2 linked regions of the Solitalea lacus genome follow. The protein of the gene in region 2 interacts with the protein of the main gene of each other region in a pairwise test. Links are inferred from orthologs where the notes say so. Each region holds a gene or a part of one and is shown on either strand. Other genes may lie near its edges.

The links.
Region 1: the proteins of L2B55_RS10720 (region 2) and topA interact in binary tests that used the Escherichia coli proteins (3 or more experiments, as listed by UniProt). The link is inferred for Solitalea lacus from one-to-one orthologs.

What each region holds. Positions count from the first base shown.
Region 1 is NZ_CP091740.1:1,907,175-1,919,077, forward strand. Bases 3,515-6,521 are described here. They hold topA (type I DNA topoisomerase), read left to right. Parts: upstream 3,515-3,821; coding sequence 3,822-6,221; downstream 6,222-6,521. Other genes in these bases: L2B55_RS08120 (hypothetical protein), read left to right, coding at 6,291-6,521. In the rest of the region: L2B55_RS08100 (TonB family protein), read left to right, coding at 21-1,523; L2B55_RS08105 (GNAT family N-acetyltransferase), read left to right, coding at 1,603-2,166; L2B55_RS08110 (replication-associated recombination protein A), read left to right, coding at 2,226-3,500; more of L2B55_RS08120, read left to right, coding at 6,522-6,695; L2B55_RS08125 (alpha-2-macroglobulin family protein), read left to right, coding at 6,852-11,903. UniProt on the Escherichia coli protein: Releases the supercoiling and torsional tension of DNA, which is introduced during the DNA replication and transcription, by transiently cleaving and rejoining one strand of the DNA duplex.
Region 2 is NZ_CP091740.1:2,523,978-2,535,784, forward strand. Bases 3,898-6,808 are described here. They hold L2B55_RS10720 (YigZ family protein), read left to right. Parts: upstream 3,898-5,001; coding sequence 5,002-5,616; downstream 5,617-6,808. Other genes in these bases: ribD (bifunctional diaminohydroxyphosphoribosylaminopyrimidine deaminase/5-amino-6-(5-phosphoribosylamino)uracil reductase RibD), read left to right, coding at 3,911-4,966; L2B55_RS10725 (zinc-binding dehydrogenase), read left to right, coding at 5,741-6,739. In the rest of the region: L2B55_RS10685 (hypothetical protein), read left to right, coding at 1-117; L2B55_RS10690 (SatD family protein), read left to right, coding at 265-900; L2B55_RS10695 (DUF3307 domain-containing protein), read left to right, coding at 893-1,645; L2B55_RS10700 (TlpA family protein disulfide reductase), read right to left, coding at 1,692-2,378; L2B55_RS10705 (acyl-CoA thioesterase), read right to left, coding at 2,381-2,959; prmC (peptide chain release factor N(5)-glutamine methyltransferase), read right to left, coding at 2,969-3,829; L2B55_RS10730 (hypothetical protein), read left to right, coding at 6,933-7,403; rpsO (30S ribosomal protein S15), read left to right, coding at 7,504-7,773; pnp (polyribonucleotide nucleotidyltransferase), read left to right, coding at 7,987-10,179; L2B55_RS10745 (bifunctional SulP family inorganic anion transporter/carbonic anhydrase), read right to left, coding at 10,379-11,807.

The sequences.
Region 1 (11,903 bases), 620 kb from region 2 along the record:
AATAAAAATTATTAACCCTAATGAAAAACCAATTTAAATACCTATTACTATCAACCATTTTATTTTTAGTTTCTGATTTAACTTTTTCACAAACACGCATATTTAATCCCTCTGAAGTCGATTCCATAGTTCAACCATTTGGTGGTTGGGAAAAGTTCAAATTATATCTCGATGTTAATATGATGTATCCTCATCGAGCCTTGGTTGAAAAAAAATCAGGTACTGTGACACTTCAAGTAGTTATTAATAAGAACGGAGAATCCGGTGAAGTTAAAATAGTCACTGGGATAGATCCCTTGTGTGACCAAGAAGCAAAAAGGTTGGTATCATTATTTAAAGCATGGAAACCTGCTGTGAAAAATGGTGAGACAGTATGTCAATCAGTTCCTGTTTCGGTAGAATTCACCTTGCCTCAGAATGAAGATTTTCACTTTAAGGATTATATTCTAACCTATCTGGATGATAAGTTGCAATTTACTAGAGACACAGTAAATGCAAGCTATCGTTGGGTTAAACCTGTTGATGGTTTAGGGACTTATAATGCTGATCAATATTTACTGAATCTTAAAAATAGAGAAGTGGATATTTTCACTTATAGGAAAACTCTTTTTAAGAGAATTAAAGGTACAACAATTAATGGGACTACTCAGTTGGTACTTGCAAGAGATGTCGATAGTGCATCTGAATATAAAATTTCTTTTAAGCCTGATAGTAAAAAGTGGGTGAATGCTTCTTGTGAAAGTTCAACTTTTACTATTGATGGAAAGCTTATTTCAACAGAATGGCCCAATGGCGGCCCTAGAATTGAGTATTATTCAAATGGGTTGGTCTCATCTGTTACAAATTATAACAAGGGCACTGCCACAACCTACTCTTGGTATGATAACGGGCAATTTGAATCTATTATTCAAAATAAACAAAGTTATCAGTCAAGAATATTGATTGAGTATTGGAAGAAAACTGGAAAGAAAACAATAGCTAATGGAGCCGGGCTTTTAGAAGAAGTGCTTAGTAACTCGCTGATTATTGGTTCATATGATTCAGGCAAAAAGCAAGGAGAGTTTAAAGAATATCAATTAGATAACAAAGAGTTGCTTTTTGTAGAAAATTTCAGCAAAGGAGAATTGATAGATGGGTTTAACGTGAAAAAAAATATAAAATATACTGCAGCTGTAACTTTTCCAGAATTCCAAGGCGGGATGAATAATATGTCAAAATTTCTTCTCAGCAACCTAACTTACCCAAATTGGGCTCGTACGAATAATATTCAAGGAAAGGTTTTGGTGACTTTTATTGTGAGTAAAGAGGGAAATATAGAAGAGGCAGAAGTAAAAAAAGGAATTGGTTTCGGATGCGATGAAGAAGCGATTCGTGTTGTGAAATTAATGAATGGAAAATGGAACCCGGGGATAATTAGAGGAGAACCTGCAAGAGTTCAGTTCTCTTTACCAATCAACTTTAGTTTGAGTAAAACAGCGAATAATTCACCTTTATTAAGCTTCCCTGAAAGCTCCCGTTTTTGATTGTTTTTTGGGTAAAAAAAATCATATTTAGTATTTTATGCTATGAATCGTCACCAAGAGTGACCCATATTTCAAAACCATGAAGGAGCTAACATTTCAAGAACTCTCAATCCATAACTGGTCTCATTTTGAAAACTTAATGGGACAAAAGGGAGGTTGCGCGGGATGTTGGTGTATGTGGTATCGATTATCATCCAAAGAATTTAATGAAAATAAGTATGAGGGGAACAAGTTAAAAATGCATTCATTGGTAAATGCCGGAAAATTTATTGGATTAATGGCATTTGTTGAAAACGTACCTGTTGCATGGATAGCCTTGGCTCCCCGTGAAGATTATTATAGAATTGAAAAATCTAAAAGTTTAGCAAGGCTCGATGATAAGCCTGTTTGGTCAATCACTTGTTTTTTTGTTAAGAAAGATTACAGAAGATTGGGGATTTCAAAAAAGCTTATTCATGGGGCAATTGTCTTTGCTAAATCAAAAGGAATAAAAACTTTGGAAGCTTATCCTTCTATTCCATATGCTGTTAAATCGGCAGATGCTTTTTTGTGGGGAGGTATTTTAACGGCCTTCCTCGCTAATAGTTTTCAGATAGCTAAGTATAATGGTAAAAGCAAAGCTATTGTTAGACTGGATGTATAATTTATTTCCTAAATTTATTAGCAAAATAAATATTTTTGCTTGATAGATTTTCACGAAAAATGATACAACCTCTTGCCGAGCGCCTTCGCCCTAAAACTTTAGATGATTATATCAGCCAATCTCATTTAGTTGGCAGTGAAGGTGTTTTGCGTAAAATGCTGGCCATGGATTCTTTTCCATCCATGATTTTCTGGGGCCCTCCGGGTACAGGAAAAACTACCTTAGCATTAATTATTGCTAATGTAGCTAAACGGCCATTTTATCAGCTCAGTGCTATAAATGCAGGTGTAAAGGATGTTCGGGAGGTGATAGACAGTGCTTCCTCGAGTAGGGGCATGTTTGCACAACGTCCAATATTGTTTATTGACGAGATTCATCGATTCAGTAAATCACAACAAGACTCCTTATTAGGTGCGGTAGAAAAAGGCTTGGTTACCTTAATAGGCGCAACTACAGAAAATCCTAGTTTTGAAGTGATTCCGGCTCTGTTGTCTCGTTGTCAGATTTATATTCTCAATCATTTTGCTAAGGCTGATCTGGATTTACTATTGCAAAAAGCCATAACCACAGATGAGATTCTGGCCAAGAGGAACATCGAAATCATGGAGTCAGATGCGTTGATCCGAATTTCGGGAGGTGATGCTAGAAAATTATTAAATACATTAGAATTGGTGGCTGCCGGCTCTACAGATAACCCCTTAGTGATTACCAACGAGCTGGTGGCAACAATGGCTCAAAAGAATGGCGCCTTTTATGATAAGTCGGGAGAACAGCATTACGATATTATTTCCGCCTTTATCAAATCCATTCGAGGTAGTGATCCCAATGGTGCTGTTTATTGGTTGGCCCGAATGATTGAAGGTGGTGAAGACCTTAAATTTATTGCCCGCAGGATGCTGATCTCAGCTTCTGAAGATATTGGTAATGCCAATCCAACTGCTTTGGTTATTGCTAATAACACATTTCAGGCAGTACAAACTATTGGTTATCCTGAAAGCCGGATCATTTTAAGTCAGTGCGCTGTGTACCTGGCAACATCACCCAAAAGCAATGCTTCATACTTAGCTATAGGTAAAGCCCAGCAACTGGTAAAGCAAACAGGAGATTTGCCGGTGCCATTACATTTGCGCAATGCACCAACCAAGTTGATGAAGGAACTTAACTATGGGAAGGACTACCTTTACTCACACGATTATGAAGGTAATTTTGTTGAACAGGAATTTTTGCCGGACGAGCTTAGCGGACAGAAAATTTATGATCCAGGAGATAATTCCAAAGAGGCACAATATCGTCAGTTTTTAAAAGCCAGGTGGAAGGATAAATACAGTTATTAATTCAACCGGCCTATGTAATTGTACAATTGATTAAGCATAAATTGGTCTGAATTAATCTTGGTCAAAAAAGAGAATCATTTTTTACAGTGTTAATAATGAGTTGAATATTTGTCTTAGCTTTGGTTACACCAATAAAAATGTAGCAACTGGCACGAAAATAGTTAAGCCCGTTACAAAAATCTACACTACCCAAACAAAAGTTAAGTTTCTTGCTATCAGTTTATAAATGGGTATCATTTAAGCACTGAAAGATAAATCCCTTTTTTATTGTTTGTAGGTATTATAAAGAATTTAGTTTATTTGCGAAAAATTTGACTTTCTATGGCCAAAAATTTGTTAATCGTTGAGTCACCGGCTAAAGCCAAAACCATTGAAGGATACTTGGGCAAGGATTTTCTTGTCAAGTCAAGCTTTGGTCATATACGTGATTTGGCTAAGGGTGATGATGCGATTGATGTGAACAACAACTTTGCACAAAAGTATGAGGTGCCCGATGATAAGCGTGCAGTTGTTTCTGAATTAAAAAAATTAGCCAAAGAAGCCGAGACGGTTTGGTTGGCATCCGATGAAGACCGTGAGGGAGAGGCCATTTCCTGGCACTTGCTGCAGGCATTAAATTTGGATGAATCCAAAACCAAACGTATTGTTTTTCATGAAATTACCAAGCCTGCAATTTTAAAGGCTATTGATAATCCTCGTGGTATTGATTACGGGTTGGTTTATGCTCAACAAGCCCGTCGTGTGCTAGACCGTCTGGTGGGTTTCGAACTTTCTCCTATTCTTTGGAAAAAGGTAAAGCCTTCCTTATCAGCTGGTCGTGTGCAGTCTGTGGCTGTTCGACTTATTGTTGAACGTGAACGTGAAATCAATCATTTTAAAGCTGAAGCTCAGTTTAAGATTACGGCTTTGTTTTCTACGGATGGTAAAAAAGGAAATTTAAAAGCCGAATTACCTCAACGTTTCAAAACGGCAGAAGAAGGTGAACAGTTTTTGAAAGACTGTTTAGGTGCTGATTTCAAAGTAAATGGTTTAGAAGTTAAGCCTGCGAAACGTACGCCTGCACCTCCATTTACCACTTCTACACTGCAACAAGAGGCATCCCGCAAATTAGGGTTCTCCGTTAGCAGAACCATGCAAATTGCCCAGCGTTTGTACGAGGCCGGAAAGATCACCTATATGCGTACTGATTCGGTAAATTTATCGGACACAGCGTTAAGTGCTGCAGAGAATGAGATTAAAACTGCTTATGGCAGCCAATATCATCATCATCGTAAATATAAAACTAAAACTACCGGCGCTCAGGAAGCTCACGAAGCTATACGTCCGACGTATTTTAATGATCATACTATTGATGGTGAACCGGCTGAACGTCGTTTATATGAATTAATCTGGAAGCGAGCAATTGCTTCACAAATGAGTGATGCCGCTTTTGAACGCACCAATGTTAAAATTGGAGTTTCTACTCGTCAGGAAGAATTTCAGGCGCAAGGAGAGGTGTTAAAGTTTGATGGTTTCCTTAAAGTTTACATGGAATCTCGTGACGAGGAAGATGCAAACGATGACGAAAATACATCAATATTGCCTCCATTGTCTGTAAACCAACCGCTTGAGCTTTTGGAAATGATAGCCGCAGAGCGTTTTTCTCGCCCTTCAGCACGTTATACAGAGGCAAGTTTGGTGAAAAAGCTGGAAGAGCTTGGTATCGGTCGTCCTTCAACCTATGCGCCTACCATTTCTACTATACAGAAGCGCGGTTACGTAATTAAGGAGGATCGTGATGGAAAGCAGCGCAATTATCAACTGCTTACCCTCAAAGACGGGAAAATTGAAAAGAAAATCGAGTCAGAAACTTATGGTAATGAGAAGGCCAAATTGTTCCCTAGTGATATAGGCGCTTTGGTAAACGATTTCTTGGTTCAATATTTTGATAAAGTTGTTGATTATAACTTTACAGCTACGGTTGAGAAGGAGTTTGACGAGATTGCTCACGGTATGAAAGAATGGACAGAAATGATTCGTTCTTTCTATAATCCTTTTCATCAAGATGTAGAAAATACTATTAAAACAGCCGATCGTGTGCGTGCTGACCGTGATTTAGGATTAGACCCTGAAAGCGGAAAAAGGGTTTCGGTTCGTATCGGTCGTTATGGGCCGTTTGTCCAGATAGGTGAATCGGATGATGAGGAAAAGCCGAAATATGCAAGTCTGAAAGCCGGTCAAATGATTGAGACAATTACCCTTGATGAAGCGCTTGAGCTATTTAGGTTGCCTAAAAAGGTAGGCGTGTTTGAAGACAAGGAAATGACTGTGGCAATCGGTCGTTTTGGACCGTATATTCGTCATAATAATGCTTTTTATTCGTTAACAAAAGAGGATGATCCATTCACGATAGATGAAGCAAGGGCTATTGAATTGATTTTGGCTAAGCGTGAAAAGGACGCTAATAAGTTGATTAAAGCGTTTGATGAAGACGAAAATGTAAAAGTGTTAAATGGACGTTGGGGGCCTTACATTGCTTTCGGTAAACAAAACGTGAAAATTCCGAAAGGAACCGATCCTGCATCCTTAACATTCGAACAATGTAAAGAGCTTGCGGACAAAGATGCTTCAGCTGATAAATCAAAAACTAGAAAAGCTCCTGCAAAAACTACTGCGGCCAAAGCTACAACAGTAAAAAAAGCTCCGGCAAAGAAAACGACAACAAAAAAGTCGAGTAAGTAATTATACTATCAGAAAAGTCCATGGTCCATTGTCTGTGGTCCATGGACTTTTTTATAAAGCCAATAAACAATGAAAAAAGACCTTCCTGAAAATATTGTAGAAGACGTAGCAATTGTGGTTGCTTTGGAAAATGAGTCAGCTGAAGGACGCAGTTGGAATGTGTACCTGCTTAACCTTAAGAACTCTCCGATAGAAACCGTTTTGGTTAATTCAAAAGGTTATGGTAAACATGATGGAAAGGATGTTAAAACAACACTTTTACGTCACGTAATTGGAAACGTAGATAGTAAAGATTACGCCAAAATTGAAGCCATTGATGAGCAGGTTTTTGGTTTAACTAATGAGTATTGGTTGAGCTTTTATCACAATGGCATCATGTATGACAAAAAATATATTTTCTTGCCTGAAAGTATTATCGAAGATAACTTTGTTAAGCTCCCTTTGATTGATAAGATTGGAGTAATGATTAGATAAAGCTTTTATGGATAATTAGTTAATCCTAAAGTATTTAGCCCGTGTTAAGCAAGGGCTGTTTTTTTGGCTGAAACCAAAAGTTGCAATAAATAGTCTACTCGTTCTTAACTTTTTGTTTTTTTTCTCAATTTTAAGGCATATTCTTATCACATACCTATGAGCCTTAAGATCGATCCGTCAAAACGTAAAGTATTATTCATATTTCTCTCATTCTTTTTAGTTACAGTAACTGCCAGTTATTGGTTTGTTTCATGTAAGAAATTTACCGCTAAGCAACCTGACGCAGCTTACAATGAATTTATTGAAGCGTATACCAGTGGCGTAATTTCGAAGCAGAGCACCATTAAAATTCAGTTGGCCTCACAAACAGAAACTTTGCATGCTGCAGATGAGCCTTTAGGTGATGGAATCATACAAATTAGTCCTGCAATTAAAGGTAAGGCGTTTTGGGTTGATGCCCGAACTGTTGAGTTCAGGCCGGAAGAGGATATGAAACCGGATCAGGCATATGAGGTTAAATTCAATCTGAAAAAGGTTACTAATGTGCCGGTAGAGCTAGCTGATTTTGAATTTGGTTTTTCTACAATTAAGCCGTCCTTTTCTATTGATTATAATGGGTTTAAAGCAGTTGATAACTCGTTTGAGTTGATGAGTTACTCTGGAGTTATCTATACCGCTGATGCTGAAGATCCGGAAAAAGTAGAACAAATAATTTCTTCATCATTAGCAGGAAAAGATAAATTGATAAAATGGACGCATGAAAATGAGCTAAGGACACATCGATTTATAATTGACAGCTTACACAAAGCAAATACTGAAGAAATATTAGTTATAAAAGGTTCAGGAAGCCCGCTTGATATAGATAAGGTCGTTGGACAACAAGCAAGTCTTCCGGCTTTAAACGATTTTAAGGTTTTAAATGTAGGAGCAATTAATGATCCCGAACAATATGTTTTGGTTCAGTTCTCAGAGCCTTTGTCTATTAGTCAAAGTTTAGAAGGATTGATTTCAGTTGCACAGATTACCGATTTGCGGTACACAATTTCAGGAAGTGAGGTCAAAGTTTATGCTCCTGACTATTTAAATGAAAGTTATACTGTTAATGTAGCTGCCGGCATCAAAAATGCAAATGATGCTGATTTAACACGATCAATGACAGCTAATGTGTTTTTTGAAAATCGTTTACCTTCAGTTGAAATTCCTGGTAAAGGCGTAATAATGCCAACTGGTGGAAAACTTGTAATGCCGTTCATTGCATCAAACCTTAACGCAGTAGATGTAACCATCATCAAAATTTACGAAAACAACATACCGCAATATTTGCAGCAAAATGATCTAAATGGGGAATCTGACCTGAGGAGAGTTGCTAAACCTGTTGCACAAAAGACTATTCGACTTGATACTGATAAAGGCATCCAACTGAATAAAAAGAATCGATTTGCTCTTGATCTGGATAAGTTGATCAGAACGGAACCAGGAGCTATTTATCGTATTACTATTGGTTTTAGAAGGGAATATGCGCTACGTACATGTGAGCATGATTCAACGGAAACTGTAAATGAGGAACGGGAATATTACGGTGATAAGATAGATGAGGACGATGATTTTTGGAATCGATACGATTCTTATTATCCATATGGTTACAGTTGGGATGAAAGAGAAGATCCTTGTAAGCTGTCATACTACAATAAACAACGTTGGGCAGTACGGAATGTGCTGGCCTCAAACTTAGGTATTATTGCTAAACGCGGTAATGATAATAGTATGTTGGTGGCAGTTACAGATTTGTTATCCACTAAATCAATTTCAGGGGCTGAAGTGCAGGTACTCGATTATCAGCGCCAGGTTTTGGGTACGGGAAAAACCGATAAAGAAGGTTTAGTCAGACTTGAGCTGCCTCGTCAACCATTTTTGTTATTAGCCAAAAGTGGCCAACAGCGCGGGTACTTAAAGTTGGATGACGGAAGCTCTTTACCGATCAGTAAGTTTAATTTAGGTGGTGATGAAGTACAAAAAGGGATAAAAGGTTTTATTTATGGAGAAAGAGGCGTTTGGCGTCCGGGGGATTCTATTTATGTAACCTTTATTCTGGAAGATCTAGAAAACAAGCTTCCCAAGGGGCATCCGGTAAGTTTTGAACTGTATAATCCTAAAGGGCAATTGTATAAAAAAGTAGTGAAATCACAGTCGGTAAATGGATTTTATTCATTCCCAACAGCTACTGAACCTAATTCACCAACTGGGAACTGGCAGGCGAAAGTAAAGGTGGGGGGAGCAACATTTCAAAAAGTTATTCGTGTTGAAACCATCATGCCGAATCGCTTAAAAATCAATCTTGATTTTGGTAAAAAGGAATTAAGCAAAGGTGATAATCCAGTAGGGATGCTAAATGCTAAATGGTTGTTTGGAGGTACAGCCCGAAGTTTAAAGGCTAAAGTTGATATTTCATTATCAGCTGCACAACCATCTTTCAAAGGTTTTTCTGATTATGTTTTTCAGAATCCTGTTTCAAGTTTTTCTACTGAAAATAAAACAATTTTTGATGGGCAACTTGATGAAAACGGAAAAGCAACAGTAAAAGCAGTCATTTCCGTAGATAAAATGGCTCCGGGTATGCTTAATGCTAATTTTCTGGTTAAAGTTTTTGAACCCGGCGGCAATTTCAGTATTGATAATTTCACACTTCCTTATCATGTATACAGTTCGTACGTGGGTATGAAAACGCCTCCAGGTGACGAATATACAGGCATGTTACCTACTGGGAAAAATGTTCCGGTAGATATTGCCAACGTAACAACGACCGGGGGCTTAATTGGAGGAACACGACAGGTTGAAGTTGAGTTATTTAAAATTCAATGGAAATGGTGGTGGGACGAAAGCAATGATGACTTCAGTAATTTCACCCAGGATGAATACAACAAGTTTATCAGCAGAGAAACCGTCACTCTTAACAACGGACGTGCCACGTGGAACCTTAAAGTAAATGACGATGAGTGGGGACGGTATTTAATACGATTGAGGGATGTTGCAAGCGGTCATGTTACCGGTCAGGTTGTTTACCTTGATAATCCATATTGGAGCTCACGGACAGATGAAAGCGGTGCTACTGCTGCTACTATGCTAAACTTTAACAGTGATAAAGAAAAGTATAATGTTGGAGAAGAGGTAAAGTTAACTATCCCATCAGCTCAAGGAGGGAGAGCTTTGATTAGCATTGAATCGGGTAGCAAAGTGATAAAAACGTATTGGGTTGATGCACAAAAAGGCGAAACACATTTCAAGTTTAAAGCAGAAAGTAACATGTCGCCGAATGTATTTGTAAACATTACTTTGTTGCAACCGCATTCACAAACTGTAAATGATAAGCCTATACGCATGTATGGAGCTATTCCTATTTCGGTGGAAGATAAAAATACCATCCTGAAACCAATACTTAAAATTCCTTCATCCATCAGGCCGGAAAGCGAAGTGAAGTTTTCTGTTTCGGAAGCAACAGGCAAAGAAATGACTTATACCGTAGCCTTGGTTGACGAAGGTTTGTTAGATATTACCCGTTTTAAAACACCTGATCCTTACTCGGTATTTTATGCCCGTGAAGCTTTGGGTGTTAAAACATGGGATATGTTTGACTATGTAATTGGTGCCTGGGGAGGTGAATTGGAACGTATTCTAAGCATCGGCGGTGACCAGAACGGCGGCAAAGCAGCTGCGGCTAACAGGGCTAACAGATTTAAACCAGTTGTGAAGTTTTTAGGGCCATTTGTGTTGAAAGGAAAAGGTGTCAACAATCATTCTGTCAAGCTTCCTCCTTATATCGGCTCGGTAAAAGTGATGCTTATTGCAGGACAAAAGAGGGCTTATGGTTTCGCAGAGCAGGTTGTTGCCGTTAAAAAGCCATTGATGCTATTGGCCACTTTGCCAAGAGTATTGAGCCCTGGTGAATCGTTTAAACTGCCTGTTAGTGTGTTTGCCATGGAAAAGAACATTCACACTGTCGCTGTTTCATTGCAAAGCAATCCGTTTTTAGAAGTTATTGGTGGAAATGCAAAAGCGGCGAATTTCAGTCAGCCGGGTGAGCAAATGGTTTATTTTGATGTACGTGTAAAACAAATAACAGGGGTTGCCAAGGTAAAAGTTACAGCTCAGAGTGGCGCTGAGAAATCAGAAGAAACTGTAGAAATAGATGTACGGAATCCGAATAATACTATCACCCAAGTACAGCAAGCTACTCTTATGCCAGGTAAGTCGGTTTCTCTGCCTGTAAAGATGATTGGAATGTTAAGCACCGCTAAAGGAACTCTGGAAGTTTCAAATATACCACCGATTAACCTGGCTAAACGTTTAAGCTATTTGATGCAGTATCCGCATGGTTGTGTTGAACAAACGGTTTCTTCTGTATTTCCACAGTTAACCTTAGACCAGTTAATGGATTTGAACGATCACCGCAAAGCAGAAATCGACAGAAATATTAAAGCGGCTATTAATCGCTTGAAAGGATTTCAAACCTCAGATGGAGGTTTTGGTTATTGGCCGGGTGATTCACAGCCTGATGAATGGGGAACAAACTATGCAGGCCATTTTATTTTAGAAGCGCAGGAGCGTGGTTATACTTTGCCGCCTTCAATGCTGCAGCAATGGAAAAAATTCCAAAAGTACAAAGCAATTGCCTGGACACCAACAACTGATAATTTTTATGGAGGAGACCTTTCTCAAGCCTATCGATTATACTTGTTAGCCTTGGTAAAAGCGCCTGAAATTGGAGCAATGAATCGCTTGAAAGCATTTAAATACTTGTCAAATGAAGCTAAATGGCGTTTGGCTGCTGCATATCAACTGGCCGGACAAGAGGAAACCGCTCAAAGCTTGATCCGTGGACTAAGTACTTCGGTGAAAAAATATAAGCAATTAGGAGGTACTTTTGGTTCCGATTTACGAGACCAAGCCATGATTTTGGAAACTCTTTCATTATTGGGAGAAAAGCAAAAGGCCAGTGCATTAGTACAAACCGTTGCGGCCAAACTTTCACAAGAAGATTGGTACAGTACGCAAACAACTGCTTACTCATTAATTGCTATAGCCAATTATTGCGGGTCTAACAAAGGATCAAAGATGAGCTATTCCTATTTGATAAATGGCGCAAGTGCTGTGGTAAATTCTTCATCAGTTGTTTCGCAAATTAACTTGAACAAGAACGGAACCGTTAATTTA
Region 2 (11,807 bases):
GAAATGGGTAGAGTTAAAATAAACATTAAAGGTATTAAAGATGAAGCAAAGTATGTTGATTTTCATTTTGATAAAAGAACAGACATTGCAAATGATAGTAGATTAACATTGGAATAAACTAAATATCAACGGTATTTGTTCTGTTAAGCATTTCTTCCTCTTCATAAAACCTTTAAATTATAGATTATTAAGTCTATAATAATTAATTATAGTTTAATTAGACTATAATTTTACTTTATAGATTAATTAATCTATATTAGAGTGATGATTTATGCAGTACTAACAGCAGATATTGTAAATTCAACTAGTTTGGATAAAGCCGACAGGGAACTTTTATTGAATACACTAAAAGGATTATCAAGCCAAATCGACGGAATTGAATTTCATATTTTCAGGGGAGATGCCTTTCAAGGTTTAAGTGAGAAACCTTGGCTAGCCTTAGAACAATGTATTAAAACTCGCGCTTATCTTCTAAAAACAAACACATCATCACGCTCGGTGTGTTTTGATGCACGAATGGCTATTGGACTGGGAGGCGTTAGCCTCAAAGCTGAGACCATTGAAGAATCAGACGGGGAGGCTTTCCGAAACTCAGGTCAACTTCTGGATGAAAAAAGCTCTAAAAGGTTATTATTTAAAAGTCCTTGGGAGGAGATTAATGCCGAAATGCAAGTACTTTGCATATTACTCGACGTAATTATCAATAAATGGACATTGGCGCAAGCAGAAGTTATCTGGGAACGTTTAAATGGGTTTAACCAAATGGCCATAGCCCAAAAGCTTGGGATTTCACAAGCCTCGGTAAACAATCGCCTAAAATTAGCTGAATTTGATGCTTTACAGACTGTATTAAACCGCTACCAAACAATTATACAAGCAAAAACTAAATCCAATGCATGATTTATTTACCTATGAACAAGGGTCTATTTTAGTTAGATTATTAATTGCACACCTATTGGTTGATTTCGTTTTTCAACCCAAAAAATGGGTACAACATAAACAAAGCATTAAAGCCTCAACAGGCTTTTTATATTTACATGGATTTCTTTCAGGACTAATCTCTGTTCTTTTATTGGTAACATTAGGAGGAAAGGTAGTAACCGCAGGAATTATTTTAGCCATTTCACATACCTTAATTGATTACTGGAAGGTTCGCCAACACAAATACAGCTTATCAATCTTCCTTATTGACCAACTACTTCACCTTGTTGTTATTCTAATTGTTTGGCTTTGGTTAATTAAAGGTTGGGGATTATTCATCAACATCATCATACAACAGTTAAGTAATTTTAAAATCATACTAATCCTTGCTGCTTACCTAATGGTGATATGGCCACTGGGCATCATCATTAATATAGCTACAAAGCACTGGCGCGAAAAAATCAATGATGACCTGGCAAGTTTGGAAAATGCCGGTAAGTGGATCGGTATTTTTGAGCGTATTATGGTGCTTACTTTTTTGTTAATGCAACAATTCGAAGGCATAGGATTTCTGATTGCTGCCAAATCGATATTGCGTTACAGTGATCAGGATACCGATAAGAACAAAGCTCGAAAACAAACCGAATATGTGCTTATTGGCACATTAATCAGCTTTTCATTAAGTATACTAATAGGAGTGGCTATAAACCTACTTTTAAAATAAAATCAAGTATTCTATCTATTTAATTACTTTAAATAAAAAATTAGAACTATTTAATTCTTAACGCTTTATCAATTTGATACATCAAAATTGATTTAATAGGAGGGATGAAACCACCGACAATGAATTGAGTTTTACCTTGAGGAGTAATAATGAGGTTAGTTGGAAAAGTGCCTATTTCTAACTCTTCAATCTGCTTCTCCGCATCAACAACTTGCTGGTAATTAAATTCCCTCTTTGCTAAAAACAGTTCGACCTTTTCTTTTTTATCTGTTGAAAAAGCCAGAAAAACCACATTCGGATTCTGTTTATAATATTCAGCTATTTCGTTCAATTCGGGTAATTCCTTTAAACAAGGTGCACAGGTTGTAAACCAAAAGTTTACAACAATTACCTTTCCTTTCAACTGTTCAAAACTTAAGGATTTTCCATCTAGCGTTGTAAACTGAAAATTCGGAACCCGAACATCCTTTGTGAAAAAGCGATTGGGAGTCATTATGGCTGTTAATGCTGCGTCTTTTTCCTCCAGCGAGTTTTTCTGCAATTTAATTTCAGTAAACTCGCCTGCATCATTTTGAACGTTCTGCATTTTATAATCACCTGTCAACAATAAGTAACTCATTTCATCATAAGAAATAACCTTATTATTAGCGTCTTTTATTATAATCTCCTGTTTCTTTTGTTGCCCGCAACTTAAAATCGGCACCAACAAAAGCATCAACAATAATGTTCTCATTATTATTTTGCGTGGTTAAGATCTAAAATACAGCGTTCATTATCCAAAAGACTAATTTCATCATCCAGATTTTCGAAAGCCTTTATATTATCAAACTCATGAGCATAACGCTTTTTTATTTCCCTTCTTTTAATTGCTTCAATAAAACGTCGTAATTGCACATGGTTTTCCAATATCAGTCCTGGCACCTGCTTAGGTTTATTAGTATCCTCATCTTTAGCTACCATTGTAAAATAGGAGGTATTTGTGTGTTTCACCTCACGTGTTTTTACATTTTCACTTTCAACTCTTATCCCCACAACCAAAGAGGTATTACCCACATAATTAACAGAAGCATGCATTGACACGAGATCACCCACCTCAACAGGCGCCAAGAAGTTAACTTCATCAACCGAAACTGTTACACAATAAGTACCTGCATGACGGGAAGCGCAAGCATAAGCAACTTTATCCATCAATGAAAGCAATATCCCACCATGAATTTTCCCTCCAAAATTAGCGTAAGATGGGATCATCAATTCTGTAATTGTTGTTTGAGAATGTTTAACTGAATAAAACTCTTTAGGATTGTTTGGTTTCATTAGGATGTGTTATTTTAAAATTCCTTTTATCATTCTGTCTTTATCGTACAGGTCTTTTCTTACTTCAACATTATAAAAACCTGCGGCTTCCATAACAGCTTTAGTTTCTGAACCAAGCACTTCATTTATCTCAAAGTAAAGGCTACCACCTTTTTTTAAGTATTTAGAAGCATAATCGGCTATGGCCTTATAAAAAATCAATGGGTTGTTATCTGTTACAAACAAAGCCAGGTGAGGTTCAAAATCCAATACATTCTTATGCATTTTCTCCTTTTCTAGCTCTCTTACATACGGAGGATTACTAACAATAATGTCAAAGGAGTTTGGGGTCGAAGCTTCGGCATTTAGTATATCCTGATAATAAAACTGCACTTCCGCTTTATTTAGTACTGCGTTTTGTGTTGCCGTTTCCAATGCGTTATAAGAGATATCCAGTCCACTTAATTTAGCATTAGGTAAATTCTTCTTTAAAGCGATTGGAATACAGCCGCTACCCGTACAAATATCTAAGATGTTTAAATCACCAGCTTTATTGTATTTTAAATCGGCCAATATCCAATGCACCAATTCTTCTGTTTCCTGACGAGGAATTAGTACGTGTTCGTTCACCTTAATTCTACAACCATAAAATTCAGTTTCACCCAAAACATATTGTACCGGTTTTGCTGAAAGTAGCTCTTCAAGTATCATCTCTAAAGAGATAATTTCCTGTACATTAAGTTCTCTTAGACCCTTCATAGACAGCTGAGTCTTATTCACATTCAATACGTGCATTAACACTAATTGTGAGATACTTTTAGCCTCTACCGTATCGTATAAATCAACTAATTTTTGGCTAAGATGACTTTCAAAGTCTTTTACTGTTGGCATAAAGCAAAGTTAACATTCCCTAAATCATAATTTCGCCTAAACCGATAGAGTATTATCAAGTTTCTTATTTTTGCAGTCTGCATGAATGAACATCAACTTTATATTAAGCGCTGTATTGAACTTGCGCAAACCGGACAGGGAAATGTAAGTCCGAACCCTATGGTTGGATCGGTAATCGTGTGTGATGGAAAAATTATTGGTGAAGGCTTTCATGAAAAATTTGGACAGGCACATGCTGAAGTGAATGCTATAAATGCCGTACTTAAGCAATATAGCAATGCTTCTGAATTACTTAAACAATCAACCATTTATGTAAGTTTAGAACCTTGTTCTCATTATGGCAAAACTCCACCCTGCGCTGATTTGATTGTCAAACACCAAATTCCGCGCGTGGTTGTGGGTTGTATTGATCCATTTGAAAAAGTAAGCGGAAAAGGAATTGAAAAACTAAAAAGCCATGGCATAGAAGTAATATCAGGTATTTTAGAGAAGGATTGTTTATCGTTAAATAAACGATTTATTACTTCACAAAAACAAAAACGTCCTTACATTATCCTGAAATGGGCCCAAACTTCCAATGGTTACTTTGCTCCTAAAGATGGCTCTCAGTTTTGGATTACAGGCAAGCGAGCTATGGAACTTGTTCATAAATGGCGTAGCGAGGAAGATGCCATTTTAATTGGTTCAAGAACTGCTTTAATTGACGACCCACAACTTACAGTAAGAGAATGGATTGGCAGGAACCCAATTAGAGTTGTAGTTGATAAAAATCTTAAACTTCCTTCAACCTTAAAGCTATTTGATAAATCAGCTAAAACAATAGTTTATAACGAACAAAAAACGAAGGTGTTTGACAATATATATTACAATCAACTTGAGTTTAATGAATATTTACCCCAGTTTATGATGTATCAATTATACTTACAGGATATTCAATCTGTGATTATTGAGGGTGGAGCTAATCTTTTAAATCAATTCATTAAATACAATTTATGGGATGAGGCCCGTATTTTTACTGGAGATAAAGTTTTAACTGATGGTATTGTAGCCCCAATTTTATCAGGTAAATTAATCTCGAAGGTAAACGTGGGCAATGATGAACTTCGGATTATTTTTAACGAATCCACACAGTCTTAATCGATTAAAAACTTACACATTATCACCAATAATTAATGCTTTTTGAAGATACATATCAAACTATAGAATTACCATCGGAAGGGATTTTTCGAGACAGAGGCAGCAAATTCATTGCATACGCATATCCCATAAAAACAGAGGATGAAGTAAAAGAATGGCTGCAAAAACTAAAAAAAGAGCACCCAACAGCCCGACATTATTGCTATGCCTGGCGTTTGGGATTAGACAGAACGGTTTTCAGAGCCAATGATGATGGTGAACCCTCTGGTTCTGCCGGAAGACCTATTTTAAACGTATTACTTTCAAAAGATTTAACCAACATTGTTGTATTTGTAGTCCGGTATTTTGGAGGAACCTTATTAGGCGTTCCTGGGCTGATTAATGCCTATAAAACAGCAACCGTTGAGGCCTTAAACAATACTAAAGTTATTCAGCGAACAGTAAACGACACTTACCGCATTGATTTTGAATACCTACAAATGAATGATGTTATGAAAGTAATGAAAGACGATTCCGTAGTGATTCTAATTCAACATTTTGATAATTCATGTACTATTGAATTTGAGTTAAAAAAATCAGAAATAAATCGAATCATAGGTAAACTAGAGGATATAGAAAGCATTAAGATTCAATACCTACGAACAGTATAATTACAATTTCTAAATCGTAAATTTATTAAGTTCATAACCATTTTTAACATATCCCTAAACCCAATCGAGCAATATGCGTAAAGAATCAATTTCTTCAGCGTATATCCAACAAATAACAACTAATATGAAAGCCTTAGTATTAAACGGATTAAAAGAACCTCTAACGATAAAGGAAGTTGAAAAACCAGTATTAGAGCCCGATGAAGTACTTGTAAAGATAAAGGCTGCGGCTTTTAACCATAGAGATAAATGGATACAGGAAGGCTTATATTCAGGAATTAAATATCCTATAATTTTGGGTTCTGATGGATCCGGCATTGTTGTTGAAACTGGTCTTAATGTTGATAAAGATTGGCTAAACAGGGAAGTTATTATTAACCCTTCATTCAATTGGGGTGATAATCCTAAGGCGCAATCAAAAGAGTTTAAAATATTAGGTCTACCCGATAATGGAACATTGGCTGAATTTGCACTTTGCAAAGCCGAATATCTCTATAAGAAACCATCGCATCTAAGTTTTGAAGAAGCCGCAGCTATACCTTTGGCAGGCCTAACGGCTTTCAGGGCAATATTTACAAGAGCTCAATTAAAACCAAGAGAAAGAGTTTTGATAAATGGAGTAGGTGGTGGAGTGGCTTTGTTTGCCATGCAATTTGCCGTTGCCGAAGGATGTGAGGTTTATGTTACCTCAGGCTCTAATGAGAAAATTGAAAATGCCAAGTTTTTAGGCGCTTACGGAGGTGTAAACTATAAATCAACCAATTGGGTTCAGGATTTGAAAGAACTAGCAGGTGGTTTTGATGTGATTGTAGACAGCGCTGCCGGAGAGGGTTTTAAGGAGTTAGTAGAATTAGCTAATCCTGGTGGCCGAATCGTGTTTTATGGTGCTACCAAAGGAACAATTAAAGACTTAGATCCAAGACGCATTTTTTGGAAACAACTTAACATTTTAGGATCAACAATGGGAAATAAGACTGATTTCGATTCTATGATTCGCTTTATTGAACAACACAAATTGTTACCGGTTATAGATAAAGTATTTCCTCTTGAGGAGGCAAATGACGCTCTTGACCGGATGAAAAAAGCAGAACAATTTGGAAAAATTATAATAAAGATAGAGTAGTCTTCTGTAAAGGGCCCAATTATTTACAGGTTGAAAACAATTAAAGAATCAATTTATGTAAATCTATATATATTACTGATATACAATTTATTACATAAGCAAAAAGAATTTTATTTGGCTAATTAAAACATAATTTATTTACCATCGAACTTTAAAGTTTTTTAAGTAGATTAAATAATTAAATAAATAGACTATGAAAAAAATTACGTTCTCGCTCTTAATACTGTTTATCAGTATTTTTCCATTGCATAAAAGCTATGCACAGGATACCAAATCTCAGATTGAAGTTACCAGAAGTGCCTTACAAACTATGAAACAGGACGTCATTGCACAGGTAATGAATTTATCCGAAGACCAGTCTGCCAAATTTTGGCCCCTATACAAAGAGTTTCAAGCTGCAAAAATTAGCTTAAATGATAAAAGCATTAAGTTGATTGAAGACTACGCGAAATCATACGATTCCATTTCTGACAGTCAGGCCAATACCCTACTGAAACAATATCAAGTAATTCAAAAGCAGTATTTAGATCTTGAAAACAAATACATCAAACGTTTTCAAAAAGAATTACCAGGAAAACTTGTGACAAAATATTTTCAGGCCGAGCATAAACTGGATGCAGTAGCTAGGTATGACTTGGCAGGTACCATTCCATTAGTTAAGTAATTTAAAGTAAATATTTATATACGTTTCTTTTTTTTGTATAAGAAATGTAACTTTGCGCCTTAATTAAATTTTTGTTAAACGCTTTAATACCATTCAAGAAATGTATTTAAGTTCAGAAGTAAAAAAAGAAATCTTCAAAAAACACGGTCAAAGCGAAACCAATACTGGTTCTGCGGAAGGTCAAATTGCGTTGTTTACTCACCGTATTAAACATTTGACTGAACACTTAAAGAAGAATAAAAAAGACTTTGGTACGCAGTTAGCCGTTCAGAAACTAGTTGGTAAACGTCGTTCACAATTAGATTATCTAATGAAGAAAGACATTGCTCGTTACCGTGCAATTGTAAAAGAACTAGAATTAAGAAAATAGTTTAAGATTTATCATAAAGAGCCGTCTTTTTATTTTGACGGCTCTTTTTGTTTTACTTCTCCTTTAGATTTAAGAGCTTAGAAACCCAATTACGCAGCTCTTTATCATTAAACTCAGCAATCAAAAAGTCTAAAAAATATAAATCGCGATTAACCTAATAAGTATTGAAGTTTTACTTATTTTTAGTCGCAAATAAGTTGTAGAAAAATAAATATGTCGCAAATTGGAATTACAAAAACGTTTGATATTGGTGATGGAAGACTAGTATCAATCGAAACAGGTAAACTGGCAAAACAAGCTGACGGCAGTGTAGTGGTAAAAATGGGTGATACCATGTTATTGGCTACTGTCGTGTCAGCAAAAGAGGCAAAGCCGGGAACCGACTTTTTACCTTTGTCTGTAGATTATCAAGAAAAATATGCATCTGCCGGTCGTATCCCTGGTGGATTTTTACGTCGTGAAGCTCGTCTTTCTGACTATGAAGTGTTAATTAGCCGTTTAGTTGACCGTGCACTACGTCCATTGTTCCCTGATGATTATCATGCTGATACTCAGGTAATGATCAGCTTAATTTCTGCTGATAAAGATATTATGCCAGATGCATTAGCTGCATTAGCTGCTTCTGCAGCGATCACTATCAGTGATATTCCATTTAATGGTCCAATCTCTGAAGTTCGTGTTGCTCGTATCGATGGTAAATTTGTTGTAAACCCTACCATCAAAGAACTTGAATTAGCTGATATGGATATCATGCTTGCCGGTTCTGCCAAAGACATCGTAATGATGGAAGGTGAAATGAAAGAGTGTTCTGAACAAGATATGATTGAGGCTATTAAAGTTGGTCACAATGCTATCAAAATTCAAGTTCAGGCTCAATTAGAATTACGTGAATTAACAGGTAACAAGCCTAAACGTGAATATAATCACGAAGACAATGATGCTGATCTTAAAAACCGTATCAGAGAAGAACTTTATGCTAAAATTTACGAAGTAGCTAAAGGTGGTAGCGGTAAAGATGAACGCAGTGTTGCTTTTAAAGCTGTACTTGATGCCTTTATTGAAAAGGAAACTGCTGCCAAAGGCGAAGAAGGTCTTGATGATGTGACCTTAATGTTGATTAAACGTTACTACCATGATATCGAAAAAGAAGCAATGCGTAATATGATTTTAAACGAAGGAGTTCGTTTAGATGGTCGTAGCGTAACTCAAGTTCGTCCTATCTGGTCAGAAGTTGATTATTTACCTGCTGCACACGGTTCAGCTGTGTTCACACGTGGTGAAACTCAATCTTTAACAACTGTAACATTAGGTGCTAAAGATGATGAGCAAATGATCGACGGAGCAATTTTCTTCGGTTACAACAAATTCTTATTACACTACAATTTCCCAGGTTTCTCAACTGGTGAAGTTCGCCCTAATCGCGGTCCAGGTCGTCGTGAAGTGGGTCATGGTAACCTTGCCATGCGCGCATTGAAACAAGTATTACCTGTTGAAGGCGAAAATCCTTATACCATCCGTATCGTTTCTGACATTTTAGAATCTAACGGTTCTTCATCAATGGCAACGGTTTGTGCTGGTACTTTAGCATTATTAGATGCAGGTATTAAGCTTAAAGGTTCAGTTTCTGGTATCGCAATGGGTTTAATCTCAGATAGTGAAACCGGTAAATTCGCTATTTTATCAGACATCTTAGGTGATGAAGATCACTTGGGTGATATGGACTTTAAAGTAACCGGTACTGCTAATGGTATTACCGCTTGCCAAATGGACATTAAAATTGATGGTTTATCCTACGAAACATTAACTCAGGCATTAAACCAAGCTCGTGAGGGCCGTTTACATATCTTGGGTGAAATGAATAAAACCCTGTCAGAGCCTCGTGAAGATTACAAACCACATGCACCACGTATTATTGAAATGCTAATTCCTCGTGAATTCATCGGTGCAGTGATTGGCCCTGGAGGTAAAGTAATTCAGGAGATGCAACGTGAAACCGGTGCGACTATCAACATTGAAGAGGTTGGTGAGTTCGGTAAAGTGCAAATTTTTGGTACTGAAAAAGAAAGCGTTGATAAAGCTACCGCAAAAATTAAAGGAATCACTACAGTTCCTGAAATTGGTGAGGTATATGAAGGTACTGTTAAAAACATTCAACCTTTTGGTGCTTTTGTTGAGATTTTACCAGGCAAAGATGGTCTATTGCATATTTCAGAAATTGACTGGAAACGCTTTGAAACCATGGATGGAGTGTTGGAAATAGGAGAGAAAATTAAAGTAAAATTGCTTGATATCGACAAGAAAACAGGCAAATTAAAACTTTCACGTAAAGTATTAATTCCTCGTCCAGAACGTCCTGCTGGCGAAAAAAAGGAAAACAATCACAGTCAACCTAAATCAGAGCAATAATTTAGGATTGCTATAGAAAAAGGCTGCTTCCATATGGAAGCAGCCTTTTTCTATATATAGGATTGATAGGAATATCATTGTTTATGTAAATGTAATATCCTAAACATGAAGGCTAAAAAAGCAAAAGGTGCATTTTCATGCACCTCTGCCAAAAAACTAACACAACTAAAAGCTCTTTAGTAATAAAAGTTGACACTTATTACGCTTCCTGTAAAATTTGAATAGGGGTATCTTTTTGATTATGCAAACCTTGATCGTAGAAGATTACTTTACCTGTTTCTACATTATACAATCCACCTACCAATGCAATTTCACCATTAGCAATCATTTCATCCAAAATTGGACTCATCTGACGAATTTTCTTCTTGGTGGTGAAAACATTTAAGCGGGTAACATTATTAACAAAATCAACATTCTTAGAATTTCTGTTATTTATTGTTACAATTTCGGCATCTAGTGCAGGTTTAACTTTGCTTAGTAAAGCTGTCAAATTCCCCATATCAACACAATCACAAGCCCCTTTAATAGCTCCGCAATTTGTATGACCCAGTACAACTATGATTTTTGAACCTGCAACTTTACAAGCAAACTCCATACTACCCAGAATATCATCATTTACAATATTTCCAGCAATACGAATACTGAAAATATCACCGATACTTTGATCAAAAATTACCTCTGATGAAGTTCTGGAGTCAATACAGCTTAAAATTACAGCATGTGGGTACTGCCCATGAGAAGTAGTATGCACCAAATGGGAGTGATTTCTATTTAAACGACTGTTATTTACAAATCGTTCGTTACCATCTTTCAGGATCTGCAAAACCTGCTGATGAGTAAGCTGGGATTGTGTTTCTTTAGTAGGAGCGCTACTTATAAAGCTTACATTATTATAATCTTTATATTCATCCTTAAAACCTACAAGATTAAGTTGAATATTTCTATCAGGTGCTTTAACATCCTTAAACTCTTTAATTAATTCTATAACATCAAAATCAATATAAACAGATTTTGAGGCATCAATAACCACATTGCTGTTATGAGGAATATTTTCAAGAGTTAACAATAATGATGCTTTATTTAAGAATGACACTTCTTCCGAAAGCTCTACACGGATAACCTCTCCAACATGGAATTGTTCCTTTTTGAAGAAATAAGCATTACGCAAGTTCTTATTTAAAATACTCAATGCAGAAATGGCAATACCTATTGCAATACCAATCAATAAGTCTGTAAATACAATGGCCACAATGGTAACAACAAATGGAATGAACTGTCCCCAACCATTGTTGTACATCTCTTTGAACAGCTTGACCTTGGCAAGTTTATAGCCTGTCATAATTAGTATAGCTGCCAAAGCCGAGAGAGGAATCATATTCAAAAGTCCAGGGATAAACATGGCACATAATAGCAATAGCACACCATGCATAATTGCTGAAAGTTTGGTCTTTGCACCCGAGTTTACGTTTGCCGAGCTACGTACAATTACCGATGTTACTGGTAAACCACCTATTAAACCCGAAATCATATTGCCAATACCTTGAGCCTTTAACTCCTGATTGGTAGAAGAATATCTACGCTCTGGATCAAGTTTATCAACTGCCTCTAAACTTAACAACGATTCTATT